Regions from separate parts of the Micromonospora echinaurantiaca genome, predicted to be linked through region 2. Evidence: riboswitches for the same ligand, from Rfam matches in the RefSeq annotation. Region 2 holds a riboswitch; the other holds the start of a gene.
What was found. Region 2 has a riboswitch for ZMP and ZTP ahead of GA0070609_RS29380 (bifunctional 5,10-methylenetetrahydrofolate dehydrogenase/5,10-methenyltetrahydrofolate cyclohydrolase). Riboswitches for the same ligand answer to the same signal wherever they lie in the genome.

Region 1: another riboswitch for ZMP and ZTP. It lies ahead of GA0070609_RS12480 (glycine hydroxymethyltransferase); the one in region 2 lies ahead of GA0070609_RS29380 (bifunctional 5,10-methylenetetrahydrofolate dehydrogenase/5,10-methenyltetrahydrofolate cyclohydrolase).

What each region holds. Positions count from the first base shown of each region.
Region 1 is NZ_LT607750.1:2,708,063-2,715,660, reverse strand. Features, by position in the region: gene GA0070609_RS12490 (RNA-guided endonuclease InsQ/TnpB family protein) at 1-843, shown strand, start outside; gene araB (ribulokinase) at 929-2,593, shown strand; gene GA0070609_RS12480 (glycine hydroxymethyltransferase) at 2,742-4,181, opposite strand; ZMP/ZTP riboswitch at 4,200-4,289, opposite strand; gene GA0070609_RS12475 (metallophosphoesterase family protein) at 4,553-5,407, shown strand; gene GA0070609_RS12470 (hemerythrin domain-containing protein) at 5,451-5,951, opposite strand; gene GA0070609_RS12465 (S8 family peptidase) at 6,081-7,568, opposite strand.
Region 2 is NZ_LT607750.1:6,466,667-6,474,264, forward strand. Features, by position in the region: gene GA0070609_RS29345 (pyridoxamine 5'-phosphate oxidase family protein) at 1-57, shown strand, start outside; gene GA0070609_RS29350 (TetR/AcrR family transcriptional regulator) at 121-705, opposite strand; gene GA0070609_RS29355 (aldo/keto reductase) at 885-1,946, shown strand; gene GA0070609_RS29360 (SRPBCC family protein) at 2,108-2,566, shown strand; gene GA0070609_RS29365 (ArsR/SmtB family transcription factor) at 2,563-2,913, shown strand; gene GA0070609_RS29370 (SRPBCC family protein) at 2,915-3,358, shown strand; gene GA0070609_RS29375 (VOC family protein) at 3,450-3,824, opposite strand; gene GA0070609_RS29380 (bifunctional 5,10-methylenetetrahydrofolate dehydrogenase/5,10-methenyltetrahydrofolate cyclohydrolase) at 3,929-4,825, opposite strand; ZMP/ZTP riboswitch at 4,837-4,919, opposite strand; gene GA0070609_RS29385 (YciI family protein) at 5,064-5,405, shown strand; gene GA0070609_RS29390 (RNA polymerase sigma factor) at 5,398-6,651, shown strand; gene GA0070609_RS29395 (aminoglycoside N(3)-acetyltransferase) at 6,682-7,470, opposite strand; gene GA0070609_RS29400 (hypothetical protein) at 7,521-7,598, opposite strand, start outside.

The DNA of each region.
Region 1 (7,598 bases), 3.4 Mb from region 2:
GTGCTGGACAACAGCCGGCTCCGGCTGCCGAAGATCGGCGACCTCGCGGTCCGCTGGTCCCGCACCCTGCCGTCGGACCCATCATCCGTGACGATCATCAAGGATGCGGCCGGGCGGTACTTCGCCTCGTTCGTCGTGCAGACTAAGGACGAGCCGCTGCCCGAGACGGACTCGGAAGTCGGCATCGACCTGGGCCTGACCCACTTCGCGGTTCTCTCCGACGGCACGAAGGTGACCGCACCGAAGTTCCTGCGCCGCGCCGCCCGCAAGCTCAAGCGGTTGCAGCAAGATCTCTCCCGCAAGCAGAAAGGCTCGGCCAACCGCAAGAAGGCCGTCGTCAAGGTCGCCCGCGCTCACGCGCGGGTGGTCGACACCCGGCGAGACTGGCAGCACAAGCTGTCCACGACGATCATCCGCGAGAACCAAGCGGTGTACGTCGAGGACCTGTGTGTGACTGGTCTCAGCCGGACCCGGCTCGCCAAGTCCGTGCACGACGCGGGCTGGGCCAGTTTCACCGCGATGTTGGAGTGCAAGGCAGCCCGGTACGGGCGCACGTTCGCCCGGGTGGACCGGTTCTTCCCCTCCACCCGCATGTGCTCCGACTGCGGACGCATCAACAACAAGATGGCGCTCAACGTCCGATCGTGGGACTGCCCCTGCGGCAGCCACCACGACCGGGACGTCAATGCCGCCATCAACGTCAGGGCCGCTGGACAGGCGGACCTCAACGCCCGTGGAGCGCACGTAAGACCGGCATCCGTGCCGGCGGCGCACAGGGAAGCGGGAACCCACCCGGACGCTGCGCGGTCCACGCGCAGCGTGGAGGGAATCTCCGTCCTTTAGGGCGGAGAGGATGTCAACGTTGCCTCCCGCCGCCGACCGGCCGCCCCCGCGCGCCGCCCGGCCGCGGCGGGGAGGAGGAGCAGCAGTGGCGCAACCCGCGGCCGGGCGGCCCCGGTACGTGGTCGGGGTCGACTTCGGCACCCTCTCCGGCCGCGCCCTGGTGGTGGACGTCGCCGACGGCACCGCGCTCGGCGAGGCCGTGCACCCGTACCGGCACGGGGTGATCACCGAGCGCCTCCCCGGCGGCCCGCCGCTGCCGCCGGACTGGGCGTTGCAACACCCCGACGACTACCGCGAGGTGCTGCGCGTAGCGGTGCCCGCCGCGCTGCGCGCCGCCGGCGTACGCCCCACCGACGTGCTCGGCATCGGCGTCGACGCGACCGCCAGCACCGTGCTGCCGGCCCGCGCCGACGGCACCCCGCTCTGCGAGCTGCCGGGGCTGGCCGACCGGCCGCACGCGTACCCGAAGCTGTGGAAGCACCACGCGGCGCAGCGGCAGGCCGACCGGATCAACGCCCTGGCCGCCGAGCGCGGCGAGCGCTGGCTGGCCCGCTACGGCGGCCGGGTCTCGGCGGAGTGGCAGCTGGCCAAGGCGCTGCAGCTGCTGGAGGAGGACCCGGAGGTCTTCGACCTGGCGGAACGCTGGGTCGAGGCGGCCGACTGGATCGTCTGGCAGCTCTGCGGCCGGGAGACCCGCAACGCCTCGGCCGCCGGTTACAAGGGGCTGCGCCAGGACGGCCGGTACCCGTCGGCGGAGTTCCTGCGTGCCCTGCACCCGCGGCTGGACGGGCTGCTGCCCCGCGTCGACGGTCCGCTCGCGCCGCTGGGCGCCCGGGCCGGCGGGCTCACCCCGGAGGCGGCCGCCTGGACCGGCCTGGCGGCGGGCGTCGCGGTGGCCGTCGGCACCATCGACGCGCACGTCACCGCCGCGGCGGCCCGCTCGGTCGAGCCGGGCCGGATGCTCGCGGTGCTCGGCACCTCCACCTGCCTGATCATGAACGCGGACGCCTGCCACGAGGTGCCCGGGGTGTGCGGCGTGGTCGACGGTGGCGTCACCACCGGCGCGTGGGGCTACGAGGCCGGGCAGAGCGGCGTCGGCGACATCTTCGCCTGGTACGTGGCCAACGCGCTGCCCGCGTCGTACGCCGAGCGGGCCCGCGAACTGGGGGTGACCCCGTACCAGCTGCTCGACTCGCTCGCCGCCGGGCAGCCGGTCGGCGGGCACGGCCTGCTCGCGCTGGACTGGCACAGCGGCAACCGTTCGGTGCTGATGGACCACGAGCTGAGCGGGGTGCTGGTCGGGCTGACCCTGGCCACCCGGCCGGAGGAGATCTGGCGGGCGCTGCTGGAGTCGACCGCGTTCGGGGCGCGGACCGTGGTCGCCGCGTTCGAGGACGCCGGGGTGCGGGTGGACGAGCTGACCGTCGCCGGCGGGCTGACTGACAACCGGCTGCTGCTGCGGATCTACGCCGACGTGCTGCGCCGGCCGCTGCACGTGGTCGACTCGGCGCACCCGGCGGCGCTGGGCGCGGCGATCCACGCGGCGGTGGCCGTCGGGGCGTACCCCGACGTGCCGGCCGCGTCGGCGGCGATGGGCGCCCCCCACCGGGAGACCTGGCACCCGGATCCCGCCCGCGCGGCGGTCTACGACGAGCTGTACGCCCACTACCGCGCCCTGCACGACCACTTCGGCCGCGGCGGCACCGACACCCTCCACCGCCTCCGCACCCTCCGCACCCGCCCCCACTGACCCCCACCCGCGCCGCCCACCCACCCCGTTGATCATGAGGTTGGCGGTGTGAAATGTCCGGACCCACGCCGTCAACCTCATGATCAACGGGAGGGGACGGCGACGCCCCGCGCGGCGGGGCCGGGCGGGGCGTCGGGGGTGGTGCGGGTCAGGTCAGGTCGACGGTGGGGTAGAGGGGGAAGCCGGTGAGCAGTTCCGCGGCCTGCCGGCTGACCTTGTCGGCGACGGCCGGGTCGAGCAGGTACTTGGCCTTCGACGGGGTGCCGTCGGCGTTGCTGCCCGGCGTGGTCTGGCTGAGCACTGTGTGGATCAGCTCGGCGGTCTGGTCCATCTCGGCGGTGCCCAGCCCCCGGGTGGTGAGTGCCGGGGTGCCGATCCGGATGCCGGAGGTGTACCAGGCGCCGTTCGGGTCCTGCGGCACCGAGTTGCGGTTGGTGACGATGCCCGAGTCGAGCAGCGCCTGCTCGGCCTGCCGGCCGGTCAGCCCGTAGCCGGTGACGTCGATCAGCACCAGGTGGTTGTCGGTGCCGCCGGTGACCAGCTTGCCGCCCCGGCGCAGCAGCCCCTCGGCCAGCGCCTGCGCGTTGGCCACGATGCGCTGGGCGTAGTCGGCGAAGTCGGGCCGACGCGCCTCGGCCAGGGCGACCGCCTTGGCGGCCATCACGTGCGGCAGCGGGCCGCCGAGCACCATCGGGCAGCCCCGGTCGACCTGGTCGGCCAGCTCCGGCTGGCAGAGCACCAGGCCGCCGCGCGGGCCGCGCAGCGACTTGTGCGTGGTGGTGGTGACGATGTGCGCGTGCGGCACCGGGTCGTAGTCGCCGGTGAACACCTTGCCGGCGACCAGGCCGGCGAAGTGGGCCATGTCGACCATGAAGGTGGCGCCGACCGAGTCGGCGATCTCCCGCATGATCCGGAAGTTCACCTTGCGGGGGTACGCCGAGTAGCCGGCCACCAGGATCAGCGGCTTGAACTCCCGGGCCGCCGCGGCGACCTGGTCGTAGTCGACCAGGCCGGTGGCCGGGTCGGTGCCGTAGCTGCGCTGGTCGAACATCTTGCCGGAGATGTTCGGCCGGAAGCCGTGGGTGAGGTGCCCACCGGCGTCCAGGGACATGCCCAGCATCCGCTGGTTGCCCAGCTCGCGGCGGAGCGCGAACCAGTCCGCCTCGGTGAGCTCGTTGACCTGCCGGACCTGCGCCTTCTTCAGCGCCGGGGACTCGATCCGGTCGGCCAGGATCGCCCAGAACGCGACCAGGTTGGCGTCGATGCCGGAGTGCGGCTGCACGTACGCGTGCGCGGAGCCGAACAGCTCCCGGGCGTGCTCGGCGGCGAGCGCCTCCACGGTGTCGACGTTCTGGCAGCCGGCGTAGAACCGGCGGCCGACGGTGCCCTCGGCGTACTTGTCGCTGAACCAGTTGCCCATCGCCAGCAGCGTGGCCGGGGAGGCGTAGTTCTCGCTGGCGATCAGCTTCAGCGACTCGCGCTGGTCGGCCAGTTCCGCCCCGATGGCGTCGGCGACCCGCGGTTCGACCGCGCGGATCACCTCGAGGGCGCTGCGGAAAGCGGTGGATTCGGCGTTCAGCGACGACATGCGACCTCCAGGTGACGTGCGGAAGGCCCAGGCGCTCGGCATGCGTCCTCATGACGGGACCGCTTCCCGATGGTGCTCCATCCCCACGCGCCAGTCACGGCCCGGGCTGATCCTACCGGGTCGGCGACCCGCCGCCCCGGTCCGCCTCTGGCAACCCGGCTGACGGCGCGCCGCCCGTCCTCCTCCCGCCGTCGCCGCCGGACCCGCCCGTCAAGATCGGCACGACGTACGGGATCTGGCGGCTTCCCGCGCGTCGGAGACCGCCACATCCCGCATATTGCGCCGGACGCCGGACGCCGGACGCCGGACGCCGGACGCCGGGTGCGGGGCGCGGGGTCGCGGCGGGGATGGGCGGTCCATAGGATCGGGGAATGGTGGCCGACGGGAGCGCGGGCGGCAGCCTGCTCGCCATCAGCGACCTGCACGTCAACCACCGGGAGAACCGGGCCGTCGTCGAGGGCCTGCACCCCGAGACGCCGCACGACTGGCTGCTCGTCGCCGGCGACGTGGCCGACACGGTGGCGGACGTCGAGTGGGTGCTCGGGCTGCTGGCGCACCGCTTCGCGCGGGTGGTCTGGGCGCCCGGCAACCACGAGCTGTGGTCCCCGCCGAACGACCCGGTGACGCTGCGCGGGCTGGAGCGCTACCAGCACCTGGTGGCCGTCTGCCGGCGGCTGGGCGTGCTCACCCCGGAGGACCCGTACCCGGTGTGGCGGGGCGCGGGCGGGCCGGTGCTGGTGGCGCCGCTGTTCCTGCTCTACGACCACAGCTGGTTGCCGGACGGGATCGACACCCGGGAGGCGGCGCTGGCCGAGGCGTACCGGACCGGGGTGGTCTGCACCGACGAGTTCCTGCTGCACCCCGACCCGTACCCGAGCCGGGTGGACTGGTGCGCGGCCCGGGTCGAGCAGACCCGGCAGCGGCTGGCCGAGCGGGAGCCGGCGCTGCCCACCGTGCTGGTCAACCACTACCCGCTGGTCCGCGAGCCGACCCGGATCCTGCGCTACCCGATCTTCGCCCAGTGGTGCGGCACCGAGGCCACCACCGACTGGCACCTGCGCTTCGACGCCGCCGCGGTGGTCTACGGGCACCTGCACATTCCCCGGACCACCTGGCACGACGGCGTCCGGTTCGAGGAGGTCTCGGTGGGCTACCCGCGGGAGTGGCGGCAGCGCACCGTACCGCCGGGGCGGCTGCGGCGGATCCTGCCGGCGCCCCCGGCGTGACGACGGGCCCCGACGCGCCGGGGCCCGCCGTGTCCGTCGCCGCTCAGGCGGTCACCGCGTGCAGCGACTTCTTGAGCGCCTTCGGGTCGGTGGGCTTGCGGGGGGCGCCGTCGCGCAGCTCGATCATCCGCTCGCCGATCTCCTGCAACTGCTTACGGCCGAGCGCCTCGCGCACCTTCGGGAACCACTCCTGCTCCTCCTCCTCGACGTGGTGCAGCACGTTCTCGATCAGCACCGTCGTCTTGGCGTTGAAGTGCTCGTCCTCGGCGTCCATGGTGAACAGTTCGGCGCAGAGCAGGTCGGCGACGTGGTGCTCCTCGTACGACTCGAGGATGTCGTCCTCCAGGTCCGGCAGGAGCTTGCGGACCTCCGGGTACATCACCTCGTTCTCCAGGTACGTGTGCACGGTGAGCGCCTCGATGATCTGCCCCACCAGCTGCTTGCGCTTGCTCGCCGGCCCCTCCTCGGCATCCTGGAAGGCCTTGAACAGGCGGCGCATCTCCTTGTGGTCCTCCTTGAGCAGGACGATGGCATCGGTGGACACCGGGTGACCTCCTAGGTTCGACGGATGTTCGTCCGGTACCCCGGGGGTGAGCTGCGGAAACTGGTGTCCCCCAAGCGGGTGGGGCCCGGCGGATCACCGCCGGGCCCCACCACTGGTCGTGCTGTCGCCTCAGCGCACCACGTTGTACGCGCTGACCATGCCCGCGCCGTAGAACGAGTTACGCGCCCCGCCGGAGCAGGTGGCGTCGTACGCGTTCGGGCCGGCCGCGATCAGCGGCACCGGGTTGTAGACCCCCTCCGGGCAGGCCTGCGCCTCGGCCGTGCGCTGCAGGAACGAGCTGAGCTGGCCCGGCGTCATGCCCGGGTGGGCGGACAGGGCCAGCGCGGCCACGCCGGCGGCGTGCGGGCTGGACATCGAGGTGCCCTGCTTGTAGCCCCACCCGTTGGTGCGGGTGGCGGTGTTGAAGGTGGTCGACAGGATGCCGTCGGCGAGGGTGGAGCTGACACCCCGGGTGCGGAACCGGGTGTCGCCGCCCGGCGCCGTCACCTCGACCACGCCCTGGCCGTACGAGGAGTAGTAGCTCTTCTCCCCGGTCGGGCCGACCGCCGAGACGGTCACCACGCCCGGCGCCTCGCCCGGCAGGACGAGGCAGGCGCTGGTGAGGTCCTCGCGGACCTCCGGCGTCCCGTTGTTCGGGCTGCCGGTGTCGGTGATCTTGTGCGCGAGGTCCCAGTTCGAGTTACCCGCGGACGCCACGTGCAGCACGCCCTTGCTCTGCGAGTAACGGATGGCTCGCTGCACGGCCTGCCACACCGGACGCTGACGCTCGTCGTTGCGGCAGTTCAGCTGCCACGGGTCGATGTAGTAGCTGTTGTTCGTGACCCGCATGCCGTGCTCGGCCGCCCAGAGGAACCCGCAGACCGCGGCCTCGGGGAAGATGTAGCCGTCGTTGTTGACGACCTTGACGGCGGCCACCTTCACCCCCGGAGCGACCCCGGTCACCCCGACGCCGTTGACCCCGGCGGCGATGGTGCCGGCCACGTGGGTGCCGTGGTCGGAGGTGGTCGGATTCCAGGCCGACTCGGTGGTGTCGACGACACCGCCGAGGCAGGAGGCGCTCTTGTCCTTGGCGATCTGGCTGGCCAGATCCGGGTGGCTGCTGGAGATGCCGCTGTCCAGCACGCCCACCACCACGTCGGCGCTGCCGGCGTTGATCGCGTGGGCCTGCGGGACGCCGATCATCGGCATGTCCCACTGCTGACCGAAGAGCGGCTCCTTGGTCGGATCCGCGCTGGCGGCCACGGCGTCGGCCGCGGCCACCTCGACGGTCTCGCCCTCGTCGAGGGCGGTGCCCAGGCCGGCGGTGGACGCCACCGACTCGACGCCCGCGCCCGCCACGTCGGTGGTGAAGTCGGGGTTGGTCGAGCGGACGACGAGCACGCCGATCTGGTCGTAGCTGGCCACCACGGTGCCCTTGGCGGCAGCCACCCGGGCCGCCGCCTTGTCGGTCTTCGCGCCCTGCGGCGCGAGGACCAGGAACGTGGTGTCCGGGCCGGCGGCCGCCACGGCGGGCGCGAGCCCACCGGTGACGGCCAGTCCGACGCCGAGCGTCATTGCGGACGCGGCGGCCAGTGTCTTGCGACGGAGGTTCTTCACACAGACTCCCAGGGGCCGTTACCCGCCGGT
Region 2 (7,598 bases):
ACCGAGCACTGGCTGCGGCGGGAAGGGTTCGCACCACGCCAGTTCTGGCGTCGCTGACGACGCCTCCCGCGGCGTGGCGGGCGGCTGGAACCGCACCACTACATCGCCCGCCACGTCGCCTCAGGGGAGGTGGGCCGTGGCCGAATTGGCGGACCCCGCCGCTGGCACGACGTACGCACCGGCCCGTGCCGCGGCTGCGGCGGCCTCGGCGGCGCGGTCCGCGGCGGCCTCGTCCAGTGGGTCACCGCTGAGCAGCAGGCGATGGTAGAGCGGAGCGGAAACGGCGCGGATCACCTCGCGGGCGTCGGTGCCGGTGGGCACCTCGCCGCGATCGACGGCTTGCCGCACGCAGGGCGCCCACTCCTGCAGGCGCGTGTCGTAGAACCGGTGCAGGGCCTCCGCGGTCCGCTCGTCCCAGCTGGCGGCTGCGATCACCGCCTTGAAGAGCGGTCCCTGTCGCGGGTCGGTCAGCGTGCGCTGCACGAGTCGGGCGTTCGCCCGCAGATCGCCGAGGAGCGACCCGGTGTCGGTTCGGGGTAGTGAGTCCTCGGCCATCTCCACCAGCAACTCGGCCACCAGTCCGGCGGCCGAGCCCCAGCGACGGTAGACGGTCGTCTTGCCGACGCCGGCACGTTCGGCGACCTCGGCCAGGTCCAGGTGACGGAAGCCTTTCTCGGCCAGTACGTCGCCGGTGGCCCGCAACACCGCTCGCCGCACCCGCGCGGTCCGTCCGCCGGGCCGCAGCGTCCCGGCCGGCGCCTCGTCAGCAACCATAACGGGCCTCCAGTTTCGTTAAGGGCGGGTCGATGTTATCGTAGCCAGGCACCTAACGGAACTACAGTTCCGTTAGGTGCTGCTGCTGCCGACCTAGGGAAGGACCGGTCATGGAATTTCGACGCCTGGGAGCGTCCGGCCTCACGGTGCCCGTGTTGAGCTTCGGCGCCGGCACCTTTGGCGGTCGGGGGCCGTTGTTCGGAGCCTGGGGCACCACAGACGTGCCGGAGGCCCGGCGGCTGGTGGACATCTGCCTGGACGCCGGCGTCACGATGTTCGACACCGCCGATGTCTACTCCGACGGAGCCTCCGAGGAGGTGCTGGGTGCGGCGATCAAGGGGCGCCGGGACGGCCTCATCCTCTCGACGAAGAGCGGCCTTCCGGTGGGCGACGGACCGAACGACGCCGGCTCCTCGCGGCTGCGGCTGATCCGAGCGTGTGAGGACGCGCTGCGTCGCCTCGGCACCGACTACATCGATCTCTTTCAGCTGCACGCCTTCGACGCCGGCACGCCGATCGAGGAGGTGCTCTCGACGCTCGACGACCTCGTACGGGCCGGGAAGATCCGCTATGTCGGCGTCTCCAACTTCGCCGGCTGGCAGTTGATGAAGTCCCTCGCCGTCGCCGAACGCTACGGCTACCCCCGCCACGTCGCCCACCAGGTCTACTACTCCCTCGTCGGGCGCGACTACGAATGGGAACTGCTACCCCTCGGGCGCGACCAGGGGGTCGGCGCCGTGGTCTGGAGCCCGCTCGGCTGGGGCCGGCTCACCGGCAAGGTACGCCGAGGCGCGCCGCTGCCGGCGCAGAGTCGCCTGCACCAGACCGCCGACTACGGCCCGCCGGTCCCCGACGAGCTGCTCTACCGGGTGGTCGATGTCCTCGACGAGATCGCGGCGGAGACCGGCAGGGCCGTACCGCAGATCGCCCTCAACTGGTTGCTGCGGCGCCCGACCGTGTCGTCCGTTGTCGTCGGCGCCCGGAACGAGGCCCAGCTGCGCCAGAATCTCGGCGCCGTTGGTTGGTCGCTCAGCGACGAGCAGGTGGCACGGCTCGACGCGGCGAGCGCCACGACGCCGCCCTACCCGTACTTCCCGTACCACCGACAGGAGGGGTTCGCTCGCGTCAACCCGCCGGCGGTCCCCGCCGCGGTCCACGCCGGTCGGGGTTGACCCGGGAACGACGACGGCCCCTCGGCTCCGCGGGCGTGCCGCGCCGGGTGCCGCCCCGGCGCTGGCCGCCCGACGGGCGCCAAACATGCAACCGAAGGTTGCACGTCGGGAGGTGGTTGGGTAGGTTAGACGCAACCAAAGGTTGCGAAAGGGTGGTACGCATGGAGTACGGATCGATCGAGCGCGACATCCAGGTCGACGCCTCGCCCGAGGTGGTCTTCGAGGTGATCAGTCGGCCCGAGCACATGCGGGAGTGGTGGCCCGACGACGCGCGGTTCGAGTCGGTCGCCGGCGCACCCGGCGAGCTCGTCTGGCGCGACGCGGAGACCGGCGAGACGACGACCATCGCCCTCGCCGTCGTCGAGGTCGATCCACCGAAGCGGTTCTCGTTCCGGTGGTGCTACTCAGCGCCGGACCGGGCCGGGAACTCGCTGTTCGTCACCTTCGACCTGGTCCCCACCGGCGGGGGCACCCGGGTCCGGATGACGGAGACCGGTTTCCGGGAGATGGGCTGGGAGATCGCCCAGCTCGAGGCGCAGTACCGCGACCACGAGAGCGGTTGGGACCACTACCTCCCCGCGCTCGGCGCGTACGTGGCGCGGCTGGTCGCCACCGCATGAGCACGGCGATCGACGACGAGCTGTGGTCGGCGGTCGGCGACCCCATCCGGCGTACGATGATCGATCTTCTGCTCGCCGGAGGGCCGGGAACGGCCACGTCACTGAGCGAGCGGCTGCCCGTCACCCGCCAGGCCGTCTCGAAGCACCTGGCCGTCCTGGACCGGGTCGGCCTGGTGCACGGCACGCCGGCCGGTCGGGAGCGCCGCTACCAGGTCGATGAGGCGCAGCTCGCCCGAGCTGTCGCCCAGTTGTCGGCGGTGGGCGCCACCTGGGACGCCCGACTCCGCCGGATCAAGCGGATCGCCGAGGCGATCGAACGCAACCGCGACAACAACCGAGGAGACTGAGATGGTCGACATCCTGCACCGGGTCGGCGTCGTCGCGCCGCTCGACGACGTCTACCGGGCGGTGGCAACGCCGGAGGGCATCGCCGGCTGGTGGACGACGGACACCACGGGCAAGAGCGAGGTCGGCGGCCAGCTGGCGTTCCGGTTCGGCGACGTCGGCGGCTTCGACATGGAGGTCCTGGAGCTCGATCCCGCCGGCCACGTACGGTGGCGGGTCACCGACGGGCCCGCGGAATGGGTCGGCACCGAGATCGACTGGCGCCTCGACCGGCGCGGCGAGTACACCATCGTCCAGTTCCGGCACGAGGGCTGGCGCGAGCCGGTCGAGTTCATGCACCACTGCAGCACCAAGTGGGCGACGTTCCTGCTCAGTCTCAAGGAGCTGGTGGAGACCGGGCGCGGCCGGCCGGCGCCGGACGACGTCCGGATCAGCGACTGGCACTGATCCCGGCGGCCGGACCCGGACCGACGCGCCGACGCCGGTCCGGGTCCGGCACCCGCTCAGCGACAGCGGCAGAACCGGGTCCGGCACCCACTCAGAGGTAGAGGCAGAAGGGGTGGCCGGCGGGGTCGAGGTGCACCCGTACGTCGTCCTGGGGTTGGAAGTCCGCCAGGGTGGCCCCGGCGGCGACGGCGTGGGCGGAGGCCGCCTCCAGGTCGTCGACCTGGATGTCGAGGTGGATCATCATCTGCGGATCTCCCGGCCCGGCCGGCCACACCGGCCGTACGTAGTCCGACTCGGTCTGGAACGCCAGGCCGGCGCCGCCGCCCGGCGCGCGCAGCGTGACCCAGTCCGGTTCGTCCTCGTCCCGCGGCCACCCGAGCAGGCGTTCGTAGAACGCGGCCAGTTCCCGGGCGTCGGGCGAATCCAGCACGGTGGCGGTCAGCGTCAGCCGAGGTCGATCCTCCATACCACCGTCCATACCCAGGTGTCGGCGTGGGTCAAGCACGCGCGCCCCGACCGGCCTTCCGCCCCGGCCGGCCTTCCGCCCCCGGCCGGCCGGGGCGCCGCGGCTCAGGCGCGCCCGCTCAGCCGCTCGGCGGCGTCGACGGCGTTGCGGAAGAGCATCGCCACCGTGGTCGGGCCGACCCCGCCGACCCGGGGCGTGATCGCGCTGGCCACCTCGGCGCACGACTCGTCGACGTCCGGCAGCAGCCGGCGGCCCTCGTAGCGGACGCCGGCCCCGATCACCACCGCGCCCGGCTTGACGTGCTCCGGCTGGATGATCCCGGGTACGCCGGCGGCGGCGACCAGGATGTCGGCGCGCCGGGTGTAGCGGTCCCAGTCCGGCACGCCGGTGTGCACGACGGTGACCGCCGCGTTGGCGGTGGGCCGCTTCTGCGCCAGCATGATCGACAGCGGCCGGCCGAGGGTCGCGCCCCGGCCCAGGATGACCACCTCACGCCCGGCGACCGGGATGTCGTAGTGGGCCAGCAGCGCCTCGATGCCGGCCGGCGTGCAGGGCAGCGGCCCGGGCAGCCCGAGCGCCAGCCGCCCGATGTTGAGCGGGTGCATCCCGTCGACGTCCTTGTCCGGGTCGACGCTCTGCAACGCCCGGTCGTAGTCGAGGTGGGCCGGGACCGGGTACTGCACGAGCAGCCCGTGCACCCCCGGGTCGGCGTTGTAGCCGGCGATCACCCGGTGCAGGTCCTCCTGCGTGGCGTCGGCCGGCAGGTGGGTGTGCGGCGACTCGAAGTTCAGCTCCGCCGCCTGGCGCTGCTTGATCCGGATGTAACCGGCGCTGGCGTCGTCGTCACCGACCAGTACGGTCGCGAGCGCCGGCACGACGCCCGCCCGGCGCAGCCGGGACACCCGGTCGGCCACCTCGGCGAAGACCTTGTCGGCGAGCGGCTTGCCGGACAGCAGCCGGGCGGTGTGCGGGATCACGGCGGTGTCGTCTGCGATGGGCATGGCTCCCCCAACGTGGGTGCCCAGGCGGTCGACTCCCACGGCGAGCTCCCCGATGGTTGGTGCCATCCCCGTGCCGCCAGTCGCGTTCCCACCCAGCTTGCCCCATCCGGCGTCGGCGGCGCCAGGCGACCCCGGGCGCCGCCGGCACCGTCGCCGGAAAAAATCTTGGCCGGTACGGTCCGGAACCGGGCCACCCGTTCGTCACCCTGGTGAGAATCACCGACCAGGGAGAGCCGAGATGAAGTACATGATGTTCGTCTGCAGCGACACCGAGCCGGACGCCGACCGGGAGAACTGGCCCGACATCGAGGCGTGGGTGGCCGAGAACGACGCCCGTGGCCGCCGGCTGACCGGCGACGTGCTGGCCGAGACGACGGCGGCCACCACGGTCCGGGTGCGCAACGGCGAGCTGCTGGTGTCCGACGGTCCGTTCACCGAGACCAAGGAGGTGATCGTGGGCTTCGACCTGCTGGAGTGCGCCGACCTGGACGAGGCGATCGAGGTGGCCCGGACCCATCCGATGGCCCGGGCCGGCCGGATCGAGCTGCGCCCCTTCGCCGATCTGGCCCCGGGTGACTGACCCACCGGCGGCCGCGACGGCGGACGCCGTCGCGGCCGCCTGCGCCGACTCGTACGCCCGGATCGTCGCCGCGCTGATCCGGGTGACCGGGGACTGGACGCTGGCCGAGGACTGCGCCCAGGAGGCGCTGGCGCTCGCCCTCGAACGGTGGCCCGGCGACGGCGTGCCGGCCAACCCGGGTGGCTGGCTGATGACGGTGGCCCGCAACCGCGCGCTGGACGTGCTGCGCCGGGCCTCCGTCGAACGCCGCAAGCTGCACGAGCTGGCGCTGCTCACGCTGGCCGGCCCGGAACCCGCCGGGGAGGCACCGGCCGGCCCGGACCTCGCGACCGGGGAGGAGATCGTGGACGACCGGCTGCGGCTCGTCTTCACCTGCTGCCATCCGGCGCTGTCGCTGGACGCCCGGGTGGCGCTGACGCTGCGCGTCGTCTGCGGCGTGCCGACCGCCGACATCGCGCGCGCCCTGCTGGTCAGCGAGTCGACGATGACCCGGCGGCTGACCCGGGCGAAGACCCGGATCACCACCGCCGGCATCCCCTACCGGGTGCCGACCGGCCCGATGCTCGCCGAGCGGCTGCCCGGCGTACTCGCGGTGCTCTACCTGCTCTTCACCAGGGGCTACGACGCCGACGGCGAGCCCGCGTTCGCCGACGAGGCGATCCGGCTGGCCCGCCTGCTCGTCCGGCTCATGCCCGACCAGCCGGAGGTCGCCGCGCTGCTCGCGCTCTTCCTGTTGCAGCACTCCCGCCGGGACGCCCGGCGCGACGCCGACGGCAACCTGCTCACGCTCGACCGGCAGGACCGCACCCGCTGGGACCGCGCGGCGATCGCCGAGGCCGTCGACCTCCTGGCCCGGGTGCGCCCGGCCGGCCCGTACGCCCTCCAGGCCCGGATCGCCGCGTGCCACGCCACCGCCGCCTCCGCCGCGGCCACCGACTGGCCGGCCATCGCCCGGGCGTACGACGACCTCGCCCGGATCCAGCCGTCACCGGTGATCGGGCTGAACCGCGCGGTGGCGCACGGCTTCGCGCACGGGCCGGCGGCCGGGCTGGCGCTGCTGGCCGAGGCCCGGGCCGGCGGGGCGCTGGACGGCTACCCGCCGGCCGTGGCGGCCGAGGCCGAGCTGACCGCCCGCCAGGGGGACCGTGAGCGGGCGGCGGCGCTGTTCCGGCGGGCCGCCGCGATGTGCCGGGCGGGTTCCGAGCGGCGCGCCCTGCTGGACCGCGCCGCCGACCTGTCGACCTGAACCGCCGCCGACCGGATCAGGTGCCCGCCGTCAGTGCCGGTGCGCGGCCATCCAGGCGGTGGCGTGGTCGACCAGGGCGGGCTGCGGCATCAGCCGGGCGGTCGCCCCGCCGACCCGGCCGGTCGTCGCCTGCCCGGTGGCGTCGAAGTCGGCGCCCAGGCGGTCGAAGTCGCTCTCGTCGGTCACCACGTCGACCCAGGTGGCCCACCGGCTGGTCCCGTCCGGCTGCCGCAGGGACGACCCGGTCGCCGCGCGCGGCGGCGCGGCCTGCCGGTACTCGGCGAGGTGCAGGGAGGTGTTCGAGTCGTACCCGCAGCCGAGCAGCAGCACCTTGCCGGCCAGCCGGTACACCGCGCCGAGCGGCGAGCGCTCGCCCAGCGCGTCGTCCAGCGGGTGCCCGGCCACCACCTCCACCGCGTGCCGGCCGAGGGCGGCGAAGGAGACCTGCGGGTGGTCGCTGCGCAGCGCCCCCGGCCAGGTGCGGACCGTCTCGGCCAGGACTCCCATGTACCGGCTGGGCGTGCGCGCCGGGTCGAAGCCGGGCGTCCGCTCCCGGATCACCGGCCACCACGCCTCCGGTACGGGCGGGTGCCGCCAGCCGGCCGGGTCGGTGTTGTCCGGCGTGTGGGTCGGCACGACCAGGGTTCCGTCGGGGCCGACGGCGGCCAGCAGCGCCTGCACGACCGCCTGGGTGCCACCGGCGACGAACCCGAGACTCCGGTAGGACGAGTGCACCAGCACCACGTCACCGGCGGCGAGGCCGAGGGCGCGCAGGTCCGACGCGAGGCTGTCCACGGTGTGCGGCATCGACTGGTCCACGCGGCGCAGCGTACGAGGCGGAGGTGCCGCCGCCCACCGGTTTCCGGCGGTCAGCCCGCCGCGGCGGTGGGCAGCGGGTCGGCAGCGCGGCGCGGCAGGGCGGCCAGCGCCAGCCCGAGCAGCGCGCA